DNA from 4 places in the Enterobacter roggenkampii genome. Region 2 is predicted to be linked to each of the others. Evidence: predicted binding sites of a transcription regulator. Region 2 holds the regulator's gene; each other region holds the start of a gene.
What was found. Region 2 encodes Fur, which represses iron uptake genes when iron is present. Its sites were predicted from a motif close to ATAATAATGAGAACNACTATCAA; they were not measured.

Region 1 (4,631 bases), 1.7 Mb from region 2:
GCTTTTTTAGCACCAGTGGTAACCTGAATAGCGCGGTAGCCATCGTTAGCCAGATCTTTAACCTGAGTAACGCGGTTTGCTTCAACTTCGATTACGGTTACTGGGATAGAAACGCCATCTTCAGTGAAGATGCGGGTCATACCCACTTTTTTACCGACTAAACCAATCATTGTTTCAACCTCTCAATCGCTCGATGACCTGATTAACCCAGGCTGATCTGCACGTCTACACCGGCAGCCAGATCCAGACGCATCAGAGCATCAACGGTTTTCTCAGTTGGCTCAACGATGTCAACCAGACGCTTGTGAGTGCGGATTTCGTACTGATCGCGCGCGTCTTTGTTAACGTGCGGAGAAATCAGAACGGTGAAGCGCTCTTTGCGGGTCGGCAGCGGGATCGGACCACGGACTTGCGCACCAGTGCGCTTAGCAGTCTCGACGATTTCCGCGGTTGATTGATCGATCAGACGATGATCAAACGCTTTAAGGCGGATACGGATTCTTTGGTTCTGCATGAGACCAGAGCTCCAATTATTTTATAAACGAAAATGATTACTCCTCAAACCCATTACGATTGATGGGAGAGTGTAACCGTTCTTACGTAGCTCCCCAATTGGGAGCATTGTTGAGTAACAAAATGAGCTACTCTGGTTCTGATTGAACCCGCCGTCAATTACGACAAGCCCGCGCATTATACGTAAATCTGGGCAAGACGCAAGTGCCGTTTAGAAATTAAGCGCCAATGTCGCAGGGTGTGTAAGAGCGCGCAACGTTTTATGCAATGTATTCTGCGGCGATGCTTTGTTTCGAGCCGCTACGCATCTCCGTTTTTTGTGCATTGCCGGACAGGCCGATTATAACGACTATGCGCTCAAACCCGTTTGAGGCCTTTTACATGCTAACCACCCTCCCCTTTCTGCTGATCTATCTTTCACTGACTGCCTTACTGGTACATGCCGATATTCGCTACGGTCTGCTTCCCGATAAATTTCTCTGCCCGCTGCTATGGGCTGGGCTGCTCTTCCAGCTCTGTATCCAACCTGATTTTCTGCCGAGCGCGGTGGCGGGTGCGATGGCCGGATATATTGCCTTTGCAGTTATTTACTGGGGCTATTGGTTTATCTGCCGGCGTGAAGGTATGGGATATGGCGATGTGAAATACCTGGCGGCGCTGGGTGCATGGCATGGCTGGTGCGTACTGCCAATGCTGGCGTTACTCGCGGCGCTGATGGCGCTTCTCTGCATTCTTGTCTTTTCGTTAATCCGCCCTAATAAGAAGGCAATAAAAAACCCGCTGCCTTTTGGGCCATTTCTGGCAGCAGCGGGTTTATGCGTAGGCTGGAAGACGTTGCTTATTCTTCCACTTTAATCTGTGACTGAAGATAGTTTTGCAGGCCAATTTTAGCAATGAGATCCAGCTCTGTTTCCAGCCAGTCAATATGCCCTTCTTCATCGGCCAGGATCTGGATCATCATATCGCGGCTGACGTAGTCATGTACGCTGTCAGCATAGGCAATGGCTTCACGGAGATCTTTAGCGCCTTCAAGTTCCAGCCTGAGGTCGGAACGCAGCATCTCTTCGACATCTTCTCCGATGCCCAGCTTGCCGAGATCCTGCAGGTTTGGAATGCCTTCAAGGAATAAAATACGCTCGATATATTTATCAGCGTGTTTCATCTCATCGATAGATTCATGGTACTCAACGTCGTTTAAACGTTTGAGTCCCCAGTTTTTGAACATTCTCGCGTGAAGAAAATACTGGTTGATTGCGACAAGCTCATTTCCCAATAATTTATTGAGATAACTTATGATTTTAACATCACCTTTCATTATATAGTCCCTCCGCTTCCACTCATTGAAGCGTAGATCGGGCTACAGGGATGTCAAAGAAAAGATGGGCGCTTACGCGATCTCTTTGTATTCCGGGATCTGCATCAGCTCGTCCTGCATGATCTCTCGCGCAGCACGTACGCATTTACCGCATTGATTTCCCACCGGAACAAATTTGCGAAGCTGCTGGAATGACTGGGGCTGAAACTGGCGAACGGCCTGACGTATTTTTTTGTCGCTTACACCATTACATAAACAAACGTACATAGAAACTCCCGTTCAAATTATGCGCAAAGTGTAAGTGAGAATGGTTATGATTACAATAGCACAAACGCCAGAATGCGGGGCGGGAGCAGGCAAAAAATGCGAAATTTTGTGACGACGCCTGAGCGGTAGAAAACAAAAAAGGACGCCGAAGCGTCCTTTTTTAATTCAGGGATAATTAATTAGCCCAGAACTTTAGCAACAACGCCCGCGCCAACGGTACGGCCGCCTTCACGGATTGCGAAACGCAGACCGTCGTCCATCGCGATTGGGTGGATCAGCGTCACAACCATCTTGATGTTGTCGCCTGGCATTACCATCTCAACGCCTTCTGGCAGTTCGATGGTACCGGTCACGTCAGTAGTACGGAAGTAGAACTGTGGACGGTAGCCTTTGAAGAACGGAGTATGACGGCCGCCTTCGTCTTTGGACAGGATGTACACTTCAGATTCGAACTTGGTGTGTGGCTTGATTGAGCCTGGCTTCGCCAGAACCTGACCACGTTCGATTTCTTCACGTTTGATACCACGCAGCAGAACACCAACGTTCTCACCAGCACGGCCTTCGTCCAGCAGTTTGCGGAACATTTCAACGCCAGTACAGGTAGACTTCGCAGTCTCTTTGATACCAACGATTTCAACTTCTTCACCAACTTTGATGATACCGCGCTCTACACGACCGGTAACAACGGTACCACGACCGGAGATGGAGAATACGTCTTCGATTGGCAGCAGGAATGGCTTGTCAATCGCACGCTCTGGTTCTGGGATGTAAGAATCCAGGAAGCCAGCCAGTTCGATGATTTTCGCTTCCCACTCTGCGTCGCCTTCCAGCGCTTTCAGAGCAGAACCACGAACGATTGGAGTATCGTCGCCTGGGAAATCGTACTGAGACAGCAGTTCACGAACTTCCATCTCTACCAGTTCCAGCAGCTCTTCGTCATCAACCATGTCGCATTTGTTCAGGAACACGATGATGTAAGGAACGCCTACCTGACGACCCAGCAGGATGTGCTCACGAGTCTGAGGCATTGGGCCGTCAGTCGCAGCAACAACCAGGATCGCGCCGTCCATCTGCGCAGCACCGGTGATCATGTTTTTAACATAGTCGGCGTGGCCTGGGCAGTCTACGTGTGCGTAGTGGCGAGTCGGGGTGTCGTATTCAACGTGGGAAGTGTTGATGGTGATACCACGAGCTTTTTCTTCTGGTGCGTTATCGATCTGGTCGAATGCACGAGCAGAACCACCGTAGGTTTTAGCCAGAACGGTAGTGATTGCAGCAGTCAGGGTAGTTTTACCATGGTCAACGTGGCCGATAGTACCAACGTTGACGTGCGGTTTTGTACGTTCAAATTTTTCTTTAGACACGGCTATATTCCTTACTATAGTGCTCTCCCCTTTGGAGAGAGCACGGGACTTAGGTTTTAATCCTGTGGATTACTTACCACGGGCTTCAATAACGGCCTGAGCAACGTTGTTAGGCGCATCATCATACTTCAGGAATTCCATGGTGTATGATGCACGACCTTTGGTCAGAGAACGCAGCTGAGTTGCATATCCGAACATTTCAGACAGCGGAACTTCAGCGTGGATCTTAACGCCAGTCACTTCGGATTCCTGACCACGCAGCATACCGCGACGACGGCTCAAGTCACCGATAACGTCACCGGTGTTCTCTTCAGGAGTTTCTACTTCAACCTTCATGATTGGCTCAAGCAGAACTGGTTTTGCTTTCTTAAAGCCTTCTTTAAAGGCAATAGACGCAGCCAGTTTAAACGCCAGTTCAGAGGAGTCAACGTCGTGGTAAGAACCGAAGTGCAGACGGATACCCATGTCAACAACCGGATAGCCAGCCAGAGGGCCCGCTTTCAGCTGTTCCTGGATGCCTTTATCAACGGCTGGGATGTATTCGCCAGGAATTACACCACCTTTGATGTCGTTGATGAACTCGTAACCTTTCGGGTTAGAGCCCGGCTCCAGTGGGTACATGTCGATCACAACGTGACCGTACTGACCGCGACCACCAGACTGCTTAGCGTGTTTACCTTCAATATCGGTAACTTTCGCGCGAATCGCTTCGCGGTAAGCAACCTGAGGTTTACCCACGTTCGCTTCAACGTTGAATTCACGCTTCATACGGTCAACGATGATGTCCAGGTGCAGTTCACCCATACCAGCGATGATGGTCTGGTTAGATTCTTCATCAGTCCATACGCGGAATGATGGGTCTTCTTTCGCCAGACGGCCCAGAGCCAGACCCATTTTTTCCTGGTCAGCTTTGGTTTTTGGTTCAACTGCGATGGAGATTACCGGCTCTGGGAATTCCATACGCTCCAGAATGATCGGGTGATCCGGGTCACACAGGGTGTCACCAGTGGTCACGTCTTTCAGACCGATAGCTGCAGCGATGTCGCCCGCACGAACTTCTTTGATTTCTTCACGTTTGTTAGCGTGCATCTGTACGATACGGCCAAAACGCTCACGCGCCGCTTTCACGGAGTTCAGGATGGTGTCACCGGAGTTAACCACACCAGAGTAAA
Region 2 (4,631 bases):
TATTGTGGGCTGGCAAACCGTACCCGCCTGGCCACACCCTACCCTCTTTATTCGCGGCGGCAATTCCCCTTACGTTACCGACGCGTACCGCGACGCCATACTGGCGCAATTCCCGCAGGCTCGTGCCCACGTCATTGCCGGAGCCGGACACTGGGTGCATGCGGAAAAACCTGACGCCGTGCTGCGCGCCATTCGCCGCTATCTTGCTGATACTGCAAATTGATTAAAAAGAGAGCGACTGGAAGGCTGCGGGCTTCCAGTCGTTGGCGCGCCGTTTTTGGTGATGTATGATGGCGCGCTTATCGCCCGGGCATTAGCAGGGCGGCGTGTTTCCCCCGAAGTCTCAGAATCATGGCCAAAGAACAAACGGACCGTACGACACTAGATCTGTTCGCGAATGAGCGTCGCCCGGGACGACCGAAGACGAATCCGCTTTCGCGCGATGAACAGCTGCGTATCAATAAACGCAATCAGCTTAAACGCGATAAAAATCGTGGGCTTAAGCGTGTCGAACTGAAGCTCAACGCCGACGCGGTCGATGCGCTTAACGAGCTGGCCGACGCGCGAAATATTAGCCGCAGCGAGCTCATTGAAGAGATGTTGATCGCCCAGCTTGAGTTGCTGCGCAGCCAGGCATAAGTCTGAAAATTCCCTTAATTACCCTTTTCATGTAGCACAGAGTGCAGTCCTGCGCGATAGCTGTTTCCGCAGGGTTGCCAGTTCTGCTATTATTGCCCTTATCCGTGGCCGAATTGCGCCACCATACTATTAAGTTTCAAGAGGTTATTTTACTCATGGCAATCATCGGCATTTTCTTTGGCAGTGATACCGGCAATACCGAAAATATCGCGAAAAACATTCAAAAACAGCTCGGTAAAGACGTTGCTGATGTGCATGACATCGCCAAGAGCAGCAAAGAAGATCTCGAAGGCTATGACATTCTGCTGCTGGGTATTCCGACCTGGTACTACGGCGAAGCCCAGTGCGACTGGGATGATTTCTTCCCGACGCTGGAAGAAGTGGACTTCAACGGTAAGCTGGTTGCCCTGTTTGGCTGTGGCGACCAGGAAGACTACGCCGAGTACTTCTGTGACGCGCTGGGTACCATCCGCGACATCATTGAGCCGAATGGCGCTGTGATCGTCGGCCACTGGCCAACCGCCGGTTACCACTTCGAAGCGTCCAAAGGTCTGGCCGATGACGATCACTTCGTGGGTCTGGCCATCGACGAAGACCGTCAGCCAGAACTGACTGCAGAGCGCGTCGAGAAATGGGTTAAGCAGATCCGTGAAGAACTGCACCTGGACGATATTCTCAACGCCTGATTTTTATCGCGGCGCAACGGCGGTTGCGCCCGCGCACCAGGTCAAACCGATTAAATTAATTGCTACAATCTTTTAACTTTTTCGCCCAGACCTGTACAATGTCTCCCTGATAAAATGTGGTTTTCCACCGAGCAAGTTTGTTGGTGATACCCCATTTTTATAAGCATATTTTGCCTGAGACTTGCAGTTTTCATTTAGCCATGGCAGTTCTATAATGAGACGCATTATCCCGGGTGCATTTTCTGTCACTTCCTACAGAAGTGAATCGTTTAGCAACAGGACAGATTCCGCATGACTGACAACAATACCGCATTAAAGAAGGCTGGCCTGAAAGTTACGCTTCCTCGGTTAAAAATCCTCGAAGTGCTTCAGGGTCCAGACAATCACCATGTCAGTGCGGAAGACCTTTATAAACGTCTTATCGACATGGGTGAAGAGATTGGGCTGGCTACCGTCTATCGCGTGCTGAACCAGTTTGATGACGCGGGCATTGTCACCCGTCATAATTTCGAAGGTGGTAAATCTGTCTTCGAACTGACCCAGCAGCAGCACCACGATCACCTGATCTGCCTCGACTGTGGCAAGGTCATTGAATTTAGCGATGACTCTATCGAAGCGCGCCAGCGTGAAATCGCCGCGCGTCACGGCATCCGTCTGACCAACCACAGCCTGTACCTTTATGGTCACTGCGCTGAAGGCGATTGCCGCGAAAATGAACATGCGCATGACGCAAAATAAGTGAGTGTTCATACTCTGAGCCAGCCGTAAGGTTGGCTTTTTTTTGCCAGAAAAAAGCCCGGTGGCACTGTGCCACCGGGCGTAAAGCAACTTATTTATTGTTATTGCGTATCTCGTTCCAGATCTTATCGCAACGCTTCGCCACTTCCTGATCGTTACCGGTTTTACGTGCCTGGATACAGGCCTGGTAATCCATCACGCGGACATTCTCCTGCGTCGCGAACTGCTCGTGCGCTTTCTCTTTCTTCAGCACGTTCAGCACGCTCTGGCAGGCTTCAATTTTCTCCGGCGAACCTTCTGCAGTATTAATGCAGGCGCTGTAGGCCTCCTTGAGACGGGAGTCCTCTTTCGGTGCCTGAGTCTGGGCACACGCCACCAGCCCCGATGCCAACAGCGCGACGATTACGATTTTTTTCATCATTTGCAGTCTCCGGTCCGACGGGATCTAACCCGCCGGACGATTCATCAGAAGATGGTGAACGGTGCGATAACCATGAATTTCACGTCACGTTCATCCTGGAAGATGTTGCCGTAACCGCCCGCGTAGCTCGGGATATCGGAGTGGTTGTCGTACTGGGTGAAGTGCAGTTTGAACATCGTGCCTTTCGCGCGGCCATCCTGCAGGGTATAGATAGCATCCAGGCTGTAGGAAGACTCTTTCAGGCGATAGTTTGGATCGTAATAAGCATCCGGTGTTGCCATGTCGGCAGGTTTTGCATCCCAGGCGTAAGCGTAAGAAGCGCCCACGGCCCAGCCCGGCAGGTTCCAGTTTTTCAGGTCATACATCGCGCCGAAGAAGACCGCTTTCTCACCGTCGGCGTTGAAGTCGGAGCGGTTATCCCACCAGATATCAAGACGACCGTTGGAGGAAGCATAGGTCGGGGTCATACGCTGCAGGAAGTAGCCCTGCTGCCCTTCCGCTTTCACCCATGTGCCTTCCAGACGCAAATCAACCTGACCGACCTTGTAGCCGAAGGTTAACGCCTGCAGCCACGCGGTGCCGTCGTAGATATCATTGACGCCACCGTTACTGACTTTGTCGCGCGTACCGTAGAACTGGTAGCTGGTACTCAGCGGGCTACCCGCAATATCAAACTTATAGCTGGCCTTGGCAAAGTATTGATCGATATACCCTTGCGCCTGGCCGAATGCCGCTTCGAGAACCAGATCGTTTTTGAAGTCGTATTTCGCACCCAGCGAGTGGAGGTAATCGACTTTGGTTTTCTTATCGTTCTGGTAGAACTTGTCCATTTCAATGTGCCACGGTGCTTTGTACTCGTTGGTCCACATATAGGAGAAGCTCAGCGCACCTGCGTCACCGTAGTCAAAGTTAGCCCCGGCTTCTGCACCCTGATAGGTACCCGGCATAAAGCTCCAGTGTGGGGCTAACAGCGTCTGGCCGGTTGGCTGAATATAGCCCCCACGCGCCCAGACCGGGCCGTATTTGAATTTCGCTGCGGCTTTGTAGAGGCTGATACCGCTCTTATCCCCGGACCAGTCTTCATCATAGGCTTTGTTGCTGGAGGAGAAGGCGATTTCGTTCGGGTGGCCGCTGTCGCCGTTTTCCGCCATTTCGATCGCGGTGAACGCGGCGATATCCAGACCGAACATATCCGCGGCGTAGCCTGACTGGAAGTCCAGGTTGGCGTTCCAGGTGGAGTGCGAGAGGTTGGTTTTGTATTTATCTTCAGTGACGTCTTTACGGTCACGCTCACGCTGCCAGTAATAAATACCGCCCGTGAGGGTGGAATCTTCGATGAAACCCGCTGCTTTTGCCTCTGGCGCAATCACCAGGCCCGACATTGCTGTCACACCGGCAATAGCCAGCGCCAGCGCACTACGTTTGCCACTGAACGTACGCATAGATTATTCCTCTTTGACGAATTAAAACGCCTGAAACGGCGTAAATAAAAAAGACCAAATGGTCAGGGGTAGTGTTAAATACCCTCGAATTAACTACCGTCTTTAGGTTATTTTTCGCGACGCGAATTATCAATGCTTTTCAGCGGGCAAAAGTCAGGATTATGACGAAGTGCACATAATTGGTAGTGCTTTGTAACATTTACAGGAAGGCGAGGAATGACGGGAAATTCTCAGCTATTTCAGTGTCCAGGCGTGGGATCGGTTTCCTTTTTTATAACCCTTTTGAATTTCGTAATGACACAAACTTTTTTTAAAAAAATAAGTAGCACCTCATTGACCTGTTATTTTCATGACGCCACTTTAACCCCTGGCTTAATACTCTGATCGTTAAATAAAAAAACGCCGCATAATGCGGCGTTTGTTTCTCATTGACCAGAGCAGCAATATTATTCGCCGATCTTCGTCCAGGTATCACGCAGACCCACGGTACGGTTAAATACCGGTTTTTCCGCCGTGCTGTGACGGCTGTCCAGGCAGAAGTAACCTTCACGTTCGAACTGGAACGCTTTGCCTGCTTCAGCCGCTTTCAGAGAAGGCTCCGCATAACCCTGCTTGATCACCAAAGATTCCGGGTTAATGGTCGCCAGGAAGTCTTCCGCCGCACCTGGGTTAGGCACGCTGAACAGGCGATCGTACAGACGAATC
Region 3 (4,631 bases), 2.0 Mb from region 2:
TGACTATTAATGGGGTTTGTTGTTAATTTAATATTAAATAACTAAAGAAAGTGCCTCAGTTATTTATTCCTGCCTAAGTCAGTTCTTCAGAATGCTATTTCGAAAATACCCCGTTTGGCGGTCTGGTAACGATCGATGAGGCCATATTAATAGCCTGCACCTATGTATTGTGAGAATTATGAAATAAAAAAACGATCAAACTCATAAAGTTAGCGAAATCGTTACCGATAACAGCGATCGTCTGAGAAATAATCACATCGATGGAGAAAATATGTTCTTTCATGACGTAAAGATCGGCACGAAATTATTTCTGGCGTTTGGGTTCTTTATTGTCCTGATGGCGATCAGCGCAAGTGTGTCTTTGCTGAGCCTGAACCGGGCAAATAATGGGATGCAGTCCATTGTTACCCATGACTATCCGACCACGGTAAAAGCGAACCAGTTAATTGATAACTTCCAGGAATTTATTAGCACTCAACAGCTGATGCTGCTGGACGAGCAGGGTACCTACACGGGGCAATCTCAGCAGCGCCTGAAAGAGATCAGCGAGCATATCACGGTGATCCTGGGCGAGCTGAACAACGCCTTGCAGGATCAACAGTCTCAGCAGGTGCTGGCGGATATCCGCAGCGTGCGCCAGCAGTACCTGGATTCACGCTACCGCATTCTGCAGGCGGTGCAGAACAACAACCGTGCGGGCGCCATACAGGAAATGATGACTACCACCCTCGCCGTGCAGCAGGCTTATAAAGCGAAGGTGAAGGAGCTGATCGCCATTCAGAACAGCGAGATGCAGCGTGCGGGTACGCAGGTGGAAGGGGATTTCAGGTCTAACCGTCTGCTGCTGATCCTCCTCACCCTCTTTAGCGTTGGGGCAGGCAGCCTGATTGGCTGGTTTATCGTGCGCGCCATCACCCGCCCGCTCGGTGAGGCGGTGAATTTTGCAAAAGCGATTTCAGAGGGCGATCTCACGGGCAGCATTACGCCACACGGCAAAGACGAAACGGGCCTGCTGCTGCATGCCCTGATGGAGATGAAGACGCGACTGCTGGACATTGTGCAGCAGGTGCAGACCGGCTCGGAGAATATCTCCAGCGCTGCCGCGCAGATTGTCGCCGGGAACCAGGATCTGGCCGCACGCACGGAAGAGCAGGCCAGCTCCGTTGAACAGACTGCCGCCTCGATGGAGCAGATCACCGCCACGGTGAAAAATACCGCCTCGCATACCGGTGAAGCGACCAACCTTTCTGCCGATGCCGCCACGGTGGTCAAAAACAACGGTGAGATGATGAAGCAGGTGACCAGCAAAATGCGCCTGATTAACGAGACCTCCAACCGGATGTCCGACATTATCGACCTGATCGACGCTATTGCGTTCCAGACCAATATTCTGGCGCTGAACGCGGCGGTGGAAGCGGCGCGCGCCGGTGAGCACGGCCGCGGCTTTGCGGTAGTGGCCGGAGAGGTGCGCCAGCTTGCCCAGAAGAGCGCGTCGTCTGCCAGCGAAATCCGCGAGCTGATTGAGAGCTCCACCAGCCAGACCCAGGACGGGATGAACCTGGTCGAAAAAGCGAGTGGGCTGATTAACGGCATGGTTGGCAACGTGGAGGAGATGGATGCGATCCTGCGCGAGATCCGTCAGGCCAGCCATGAGCAGACGGAGGGGATCTCGCAGATCAACAGCGCGATTGGCCTGATTGATGCCACTACCCAGCAAAACTCCGCGCTGGTGGAGCAATCCGTCGCGGCGGCGGCATCGCTTAACGAACAGGCGATGCACCTGAAAGAGCTGGTACGCGTCTTCCGCGTGAGCGAGCACGCACCGGCTTAATCCAGCTGGGAGATCTCCAGCGCCGCGCGGTCGATTACGCCGATAATCTGCTTAAGCTGCGCGTCGCTGAGCTCTCCCTGATTCACCTTCAGGTCTAATACCGCCTTGAAGTTATCCAGCGCCCGCTTCATCTGGGGGTTTTTGCGCAGCTGAAAGCCGACGCTGCGCGCTTTGATACGCACCTGGATCTGTTCCAGCTGTTCCCGGTTTTCGTCCAGCCAGCGTTGTCCTTCAGCGGTAATCGCAATGCGCTTACGCCCGTTCTCTTCTTCTGTAATGGTGATAAAAGCCTGATCCTGCAAATAATCCAGGGTTGGATAGATGACGCCCGGGCTCGGGGTGTAGTTCCCTTGGGTCAGGTTCTCGATCTCTTTAATCAGCTCATAGCCGTGGCTCGCGTTGCGGGTCAGGATATCCAGAATCACCAGCCGCAAATCGCCGTGGCCGAAAAAGCGCGGCCGACGTCCGCCACCCTCGTGTTCGTGTCGCATAGTATTCCCTTTTTTGATATATCTAAACTATATCTAAGATATATTCAGATGCAATCTAAAAGATCTTGCATTTTTCCTTATTAGTAATCATTATCATTTAAAAATTGATTTAGATATATCGTATTCACCAGAAAAGGGTCTAAAAATGGCATCTACTCGTTATCCACAGCGTGTTCGTAATGACCTGCGTTTTCGCGAGCTGACGGTGCTCCGCGTTGAGCGCGTCAGCGCGGGTTTTCAGCGCATTGTGCTAGGCGGCGAGGCGCTGGAGGGCTTTAGCTCCCGCGGTTTCGACGACCATACCAAAGTTTTTTTCCCGGCACCCGGGACAACGTTTACGCCGCCGGTGGTCACCGATGAAGGCATCGACTGGGGTGACGGCGTGCGTCCGCAGGCGCGCGACTATACGCCGCTCTATGATGAGGCCCGTCATGAGCTGATGCTCGATTTCTTCATTCATGACGGCGGCATTGCCAGCAGCTGGGCGGTTGAGGCGAAAGCGGGAGACACGCTGACCATCGGCGGCCCGCGCGGTTCGCTGGTGGTGCCGGAGGATTACGCCTGGCAGCTGTACGTGTGCGATGAATCCGGCATGCCCGCGCTGCGCCGACGCTTAGAGAGCATTGCTCAACTGCCGGTTCGCCCGGACGTGCATGCGGTCGTGACGGTTGGGAATGAATCGTATAAGGACTATCTGGCGCACCTGAGCGCGTTCAACATCACCTGGGTGGTGGGCCACAGCGAGCAGGCAGTCGCTGACCATCTCGCGGCGCTGACCGTTCCGGGGGACGATTACTTTGTCTGGCTGACCGGGGAAGGGAAGGTGGTGAAAACGCTGAGCCGTCAGTTTGAAGCCGACGCGATTGACCAGCAACTGGTGCGTGCCAGCGCATACTGGCACGCCAAATAATCAGGCGGCGGAATCCAGCTGCGCTTCGCTCACTTGATGTTCGAGCGAGGCGCGGACCTCGTGCAGCGCTTTCTCCTGCTGAGCAAAGTACGCTTCCATATTGCTCAGCGAGGAGACCAGCAGCCAGGACTCCTCTTTCTCCAGCTCCGCCAGCTCGTTCACTAAAATGTCGATTTGCTCGCGAACCTGCGCCATTTTTTTGCGGATACGTTCCAGATCGTTCAGCCTGTCGCTGGCCATCAATGGCTCGAAGCCCTGCTGCAGGCGGGCCACCAGCGAACGAATGGCTTTCACATCGCCGCGCTGCTTCGCCTGGTTAAGCTGCACCATCATGCTGTTGGCTTCTTCTTTCAGATCGTCCGCCACCAGATCCGGGTGGCAGAGCTTGCTCGCCTGCCGCCAGAGACGCTTGAGTTCGTTCTGGTCCTCTTGTGAAAGATGCTTACCTTTGCGCAGCCGCACTTCGGCATCGTGATGCTGTTCGCGATACTTCTCGTACTCTTCGTTGGCCTCGTCGCGCGCCTGACGCGCAGGCTCCTCTTCGCGCGTTAAGCCGCTCTCCAGCTCCAGCGCTTCGGCCAGCAGGTTGGCAATCAGATTGCTTTGCTGCTCCAGATGCTTACGCGCCTCGGCGGCCTGCACGGAGTCCGCCGGGAGATCGCGCCAGCGCTGGGTCAGCGTCGCCAGCACCTCTACCGCCTGCGCCATATAGTGCTGGCAGCGACGGTAATCCTCCTCGCGACGACGCGCTTCCGCCTGCTGACGACGCAGGTTCAGCTCCGCCAGCGTTTTACGCAGGACGAGGATCTGCTGCATCAGCGGCCCCAGGCGGGAGAAATAGAGATCGTTGAACTCATCAAGCTGCTGCACCCGCGCGTTGCGGCGGTCAATCAGATCGCGCAGACGCTCTTCCAGCGCCTTCAGCTCCAGCTTGCTGGCCGCCACCTGCGGATCGCGCCACGGCGTCACGGCGCGCTGGCCCTGCAGCCAGGCGGTAATGGCCGCCATGGCCGCGGTGTAGTTCTTCTCCTCAAGCGCCACGACGATTGCCTGTAGCTCATCGTCAAACGCTTCATTTTTCAGGCGTGTCAGCTGGCTCTGGATGATGTCGTCATCTTCCAGCTCAATGGCATTTTTAATGATTTCTAGCCGTTTGATCGGTGTGCTCATGATGCCTTTCGCTTTGGCGCTTAAGTATTTGAGTTAAGGTTAGTTGTTGTAAAAGCCACAGGAAATAATACACACGGATGATGATCGGCGCGATGGGGGATTTCTTTAATGGGTTGATGGATGTTGCTCTCACTATGGGTAAACCCAATAGAGCGTCATACCACACGTTCACCAGCCCTGTTAATGTGCGTCGATTCTCTTTTTCCCCTGCCACGGGTTTTACCGTGTC
Region 4 (4,631 bases), 2.1 Mb from region 2:
GCATACTGGGCAAGCAGATTATCCGAGAAATTCTGTACCACGTGCTGTTGGGCCCGGGCGGCGGCGCGTTACTTGCCCTGGTGAGCCGACAGACCCACTTCAGCCTGATAAGCCGCGTGCTCAAGCGTATCGAAAGCCAGTACACGGAAAACCTCAGCGTCGACCAGCTGGCGGCGGAAGCCAATATGAGCGTCTCGGCGTTTCACCATAACTTTAAATCGGTGACCAGCACTTCGCCGCTGCAGTACCTCAAAACCTACCGGCTGCATAAGGCGCGGATGCTGATGATCCACGACGGCATGAAGGCCAGCGCGGCGGCGATGCGGGTGGGCTATGAAAGTGCGTCGCAGTTCAGTCGGGAGTTTAAGCGCTATTTCGGCGTCACGCCGGGAGAGGATGCGTCACGTATAAGAACGATGCAGGGAGCCTGACGAAAAACGTAGGCCGGGTAAGCGATAGCGCCACCCGGCTTTGTTGAATTATGCGCTGCAGTACTTCTTCTTAATCACTACCGCGATGGTTCCCACCAGACCCGCCACCAGCAGGAACATCGGCAGCACCATCAGGAAGGTCATCACCTGATCTTCGTGGTGTTTCACGAAGGGGATCATATTCAGCGCGTAGCCGAATGTCGTCACCACGCCAACCCAAAGCAGGGCGCTCAGCCAGTTGAAGAACTGGAAGCGGCGGTTCGACAAACCGGAAATGCCCGCCATCGTCGGCAGAAGGGTGCGAACGAATGCCAGAAAACGTCCGGCCAGCAGCGCAAGCAGGCCGTGCCGGTCAAACATGCAGGTTGCACGCTGATGGTATTTATGGGGTAACTGCGCCAGCCAGCTTTTGACCACGCGCGTGTTGCCGAGCCAGCGGCCCTGCAGATAGCTCAGCCAGCAGCCCAGGCTGGCTGCGGAAGTGAGGATAACCATCGTGGGCGTAAAGTCCATGACGCCTTTGCCGATCAACGCCCCGGCAAGCAAAAGCAGACTGTCACCGGGTAAAAACGAGGCTGGCAGTAATCCATTTTCCAGAAACAGCGTTGCGAACATCACGAAATAGACGACGCCTATGACGTGAGGATCCGCCAGGGCGGCAAAATCATGTTGCCAGAGCGCCGCGATAATATCTTGAATAACAGCCATGGACTTTCCTGTGGAACAGCAGATATAGCGCTATTGTACTCCCTAATTCGCCCGTCGGGTTTGATCCCGGGCGCAACTCATGCAGACTTTTCTGCTTGCGGTGTCCACAAAAGCGTCCAGAGAGTACATTTTCAGCCAGCACTCTACACGATACGCTCGAACCCTGCTGCTAAATCCGCAATCAGATCGTCAACATTTTCTAAACCGATATGCAGTCGAATCAGGGTACCGCTGAAGTCCACTTCACCGCCGGGGCGCAGGGCCGCGATCTGCTCCGGCTGGTTAGCCAGGATCAGGGATTCAAAACCGCCCCATGAGTAGGCCATACTGAAGAGGCTAAAATTATCCAGATAGCTTGCCAGCTCGTCATTATTCAGCCGTTTTTTCAGCACAAACGAGAACAAACCGCTGCTGCCCGTAAAGTCACGTTGCCAGAATTCATGCCCCTTACTGCCCGGCAGCGCCGGATGGTTTACGCGCTCAACCTGCGGATGCTGCGCCAGCCATTCGGCCACCTTCAGGCTGCTTTCGTGGTGCTGACGCAGGCGAACGCCCAGCGTGCGGATTCCGCGGCTGGTCATGTACGCCGTGTCGGCATCCACCATCTGGCCCATCAGATAGGCGTTTTCACGCAGCTGATCCCAGCAGCGCGCGTTGGAAACCGCAGTACCAATCATGCCGTCAGAGTGGCCAATCAGGTATTTCGTCGCCGCCTGGATGGAAATATCAATGTCGAATTCCAGCGCTTTAAACAGCACCCCTGCCGCCCAGGTGTTGTCGATCATAATGATCGCCTCTGGCGCTTTGCTGCGCACGGCCTTGACGATAGCCGGCACGTCGTGAACTTCCATGGTGAGCGACCCCGGCGATTCCAGGAACACAATGCGCGTGTTTGGCTGAATAAGTTCGGCAATACCTTCACCAATCAGCGGGTCGAACCAGCCGGTCGTCACGCCGAGCTTGCTGAGGATTTTGGTACAGAAGTCCTGGCTGGGTTCATAGGCGGTGTTGGTCATCAGGATATGGTCGCCCTGTTCCACAAACGCCAGAATGGTGTTGGCGACCGCCGCCGCGCCGCACGGGAACAGCGCGCAGCCTGCGCCGCCTTCCAGTTCGCACATCGCTTCCTGCAGAGAAAAGTGGGTTAGCGTGCCGCGACGACCATAAAACAGCCCGCCTTTTGCGCGGTTGCGCGTGGCGTTTTTTTTCTCCTCTACGGTGTCAAACACCAGCGAGGAGGCGCGTTGAATCACGCTGTTGACCGATCCCTGAGTATATTTTTTGCTGCGTCCTGCCTGTACCAGCGTGGTATCAAGATGCTTCGTTGTCATGTTCGCTAACCCTGTTTTTATACGTCTGGACGTCCAGACTACCACGATTGGAAAAAACTGCACCCGCAGGCTTATCGAATAAGCAGAAAATATTAGCAAAAAAGCGCATAAGAAATTTTTACTGCGTAAGCGCAAGGAAAGTGAACGAAAATTGCGGCACTATGCAAATACTAATGAGAACTACTATCAATTCGACGATGTTTTGATATTATTACGTTCAGATTTTGTGATTTGCGTCCTGGAGATACAGAGTGGGTAATAATTTGATGCAGGCGGATCTCTCCGTTTGGGGCATGTATCAGCATGCTGACATCGTGGTTAAAATTGTGATGATCGGCCTGATTCTGGCGTCCGTTGTCACCTGGGCTATCTTCTTCAGCAAGAGCGCCGAGCTGCTTTCGCAGAAGCGTCGCCTCAAGCGGGAACAGCAACAGCTGGCAGAAGCCCGCTCTCTGGATCAGGCCTCAGATATGACCTCATCCTTCCACGCGAAAAGCCTGACTACCCTGCTCGTGAATGAAGCTCAGAACGAGCTGGAACTCTCCGCGGGCAGTGAAGATAACGAAGGCATCAAGGAGCGTACCGGTTTCCGTCTGGAACGTCGCGTGGCGGCCGTTGGCCGACACATGGGGCGCGGCAATGGTTATCTGGCCACCATCGGCGCGATTTCGCCGTTCATCGGTCTTTTCGGTACGGTCTGGGGCATCATGAACAGCTTTATCGGTATCGCGCAGACCCAAACCACCAACCTGGCGGTCGTTGCGCCGGGTATCGCCGAAGCGCTGCTGGCGACGGCGATTGGTCTGGTCGCGGCGATTCCGGCGGTGGTTATCTACAACATCTTCGCGCGGATGATTGGCAGCTACAAAGCCACCCTCGGTGACGTTGCCGCGCAGGTTCTGCTGCTGCAGAGCCGCGATCTCGACCTGAATGCCAGCGCCGTTAAGCCGGTGCACGCGGCGTCCAAACTGCGCGTGGGTTGATATTATGGCGATGCGTCTAAACGAAAATCTGGACGATAACGGCGAAATGCATGAGATCAACGTGACGCCGTTTATCGACGTCATGCTGGTTCTGCTGATCATCTTCATGGTGGCCGCGCCGCTGGCGACGGTGGACGTGAAGGTGAATCTGCCAGCCTCGTCCAGCCAGCCGCAGCCGCGCCCGGAAAAGCCTGTCTATCTGTCCGTGAAGGCCGATAAATCGATGTTCCTCGGTAACGACCCGGTAACGGCCGACTCTGTTATCCCGGCGCTGGATCAGCTTACCGGCGGTAAAAAAGACACCACGGTCTTCTTCCGTGCGGATAAAACCGTGGATTATGAAACCATGATGAAGGTAATGGACACGCTGCATCAGGCGGGTTATCTGAAGATTGGGCTGGTCGGCGAAGAGAAAGCGGCCGCGAAGTGATAAAGAAGCTGGCGAAAGCCGGCTTTTTTTATGCCTGTTGGGTTTATGCGTTTTTATTTTCCGTCGGTGCGGTAGAGGGGGTTGCCAGCGCGTCCTCATCAAGCGCAACGCAGGTGACGTTTGAGGTACGGTACTCGCCGTCTGACAGTTTGCGCGTCAGACGTAGGGTGGCGATCTCTCTGGCAAGCAGATACTGGTAGTTGGCCTCAAGGCGTCCCAGAAGCTTCTCTTTTAGCTCTGGCCGCTGTTCCATGATGGCGTTCATCACGGCACCGTAAATTTCTTCTTTGACCTGCAGCGGATAAATCTCACGGCGATTCTGCCATTTCAGCCGCACCAGCGTCGCCGGGATCGATACCAGGTCTTGTGTAATGCGCGTCATCTCGTCATTTTTTGTGTTTCGCAGCGCGTCGAGATTTTGCTTTAAGATAAATTCATCACTTTTTTTATCATCCAAAGTCAAATAAACGTCGTTATTTTTAACTTCCTTCACGTTAATCCTCCCCCAGGCTATAAAAAATTGGGTTGTTTTTTTCGCGCGTAATTAAGTTAAGCCAAATTTCATTGCCCGCTTCGTTAATTTCTTTGGTTTTTTCGGCCAATATTTGACTTAGTTTCTGGGCATCTATTTCACCTTCGGCCTGCAGATCATTCAGCAGGTGGACAAAGGCTTCAATTTTTATGGCGCGAAATAAGCGGTCTTTTATATGACGATCGTGCTCTTCCAGTAACATATTACGGGATTTGC

Region 1: bfd (bacterioferritin-associated ferredoxin) is a predicted target of Fur. The motif match lies at 2,130-2,152, and genes of this name have one in related genera.
Region 3: BFV67_RS18970 (siderophore-interacting protein) is a predicted target of Fur. The motif match lies at 2,397-2,419, and genes of this name have one in related genera.
Region 4: exbB (tol-pal system-associated acyl-CoA thioesterase) is a predicted target of Fur. The motif match lies at 2,638-2,660, and genes of this name have one in related genera.

Annotation. Positions count from the first base shown of each region.
Region 1 covers NZ_CP017184.1:4,296,406-4,301,036, forward strand. The annotation lists gene rplC (50S ribosomal protein L3) at 1-170, opposite strand, end outside; gene rpsJ (30S ribosomal protein S10) at 203-514, opposite strand; gene BFV67_RS20190 (prepilin peptidase) at 895-1,368, shown strand; gene bfr (bacterioferritin) at 1,352-1,828, opposite strand; gene bfd (bacterioferritin-associated ferredoxin) at 1,901-2,095, opposite strand; gene tuf (elongation factor Tu) at 2,275-3,459, opposite strand; gene fusA (elongation factor G) at 3,529-4,631, opposite strand, start outside.
Region 2 covers NZ_CP017184.1:1,274,696-1,279,326, reverse strand. The annotation lists gene ybfF (esterase) at 1-223, shown strand, start outside; gene ybfE (LexA regulated protein) at 352-639, shown strand; gene fldA (flavodoxin FldA) at 795-1,325, shown strand; gene fur (ferric iron uptake transcriptional regulator) at 1,617-2,063, shown strand; gene chiQ (ChiQ/YbfN family lipoprotein) at 2,155-2,481, opposite strand; gene chiP (chitoporin ChiP) at 2,529-3,926, opposite strand; gene glnS (glutamine--tRNA ligase) at 4,373-4,631, opposite strand, start outside.
Region 3 covers NZ_CP017184.1:4,059,019-4,063,649, reverse strand. The annotation lists gene BFV67_RS18980 (methyl-accepting chemotaxis protein) at 272-1,831, shown strand; gene BFV67_RS18975 (PadR family transcriptional regulator) at 1,828-2,322, opposite strand; gene BFV67_RS18970 (siderophore-interacting protein) at 2,468-3,232, shown strand; gene BFV67_RS18965 (coiled-coil domain-containing protein) at 3,233-4,402, opposite strand.
Region 4 covers NZ_CP017184.1:3,972,562-3,977,192, reverse strand. The annotation lists gene BFV67_RS18545 (AraC family transcriptional regulator) at 1-431, shown strand, start outside; gene yghB (DedA family general envelope maintenance protein YghB) at 480-1,139, opposite strand; gene metC (cystathionine beta-lyase) at 1,283-2,470, opposite strand; gene exbB (tol-pal system-associated acyl-CoA thioesterase) at 2,722-3,453, shown strand; gene exbD (TonB system transport protein ExbD) at 3,458-3,883, shown strand; gene BFV67_RS18520 (hypothetical protein) at 3,927-4,376, opposite strand; gene BFV67_RS18515 (hypothetical protein) at 4,378-4,631, opposite strand, start outside.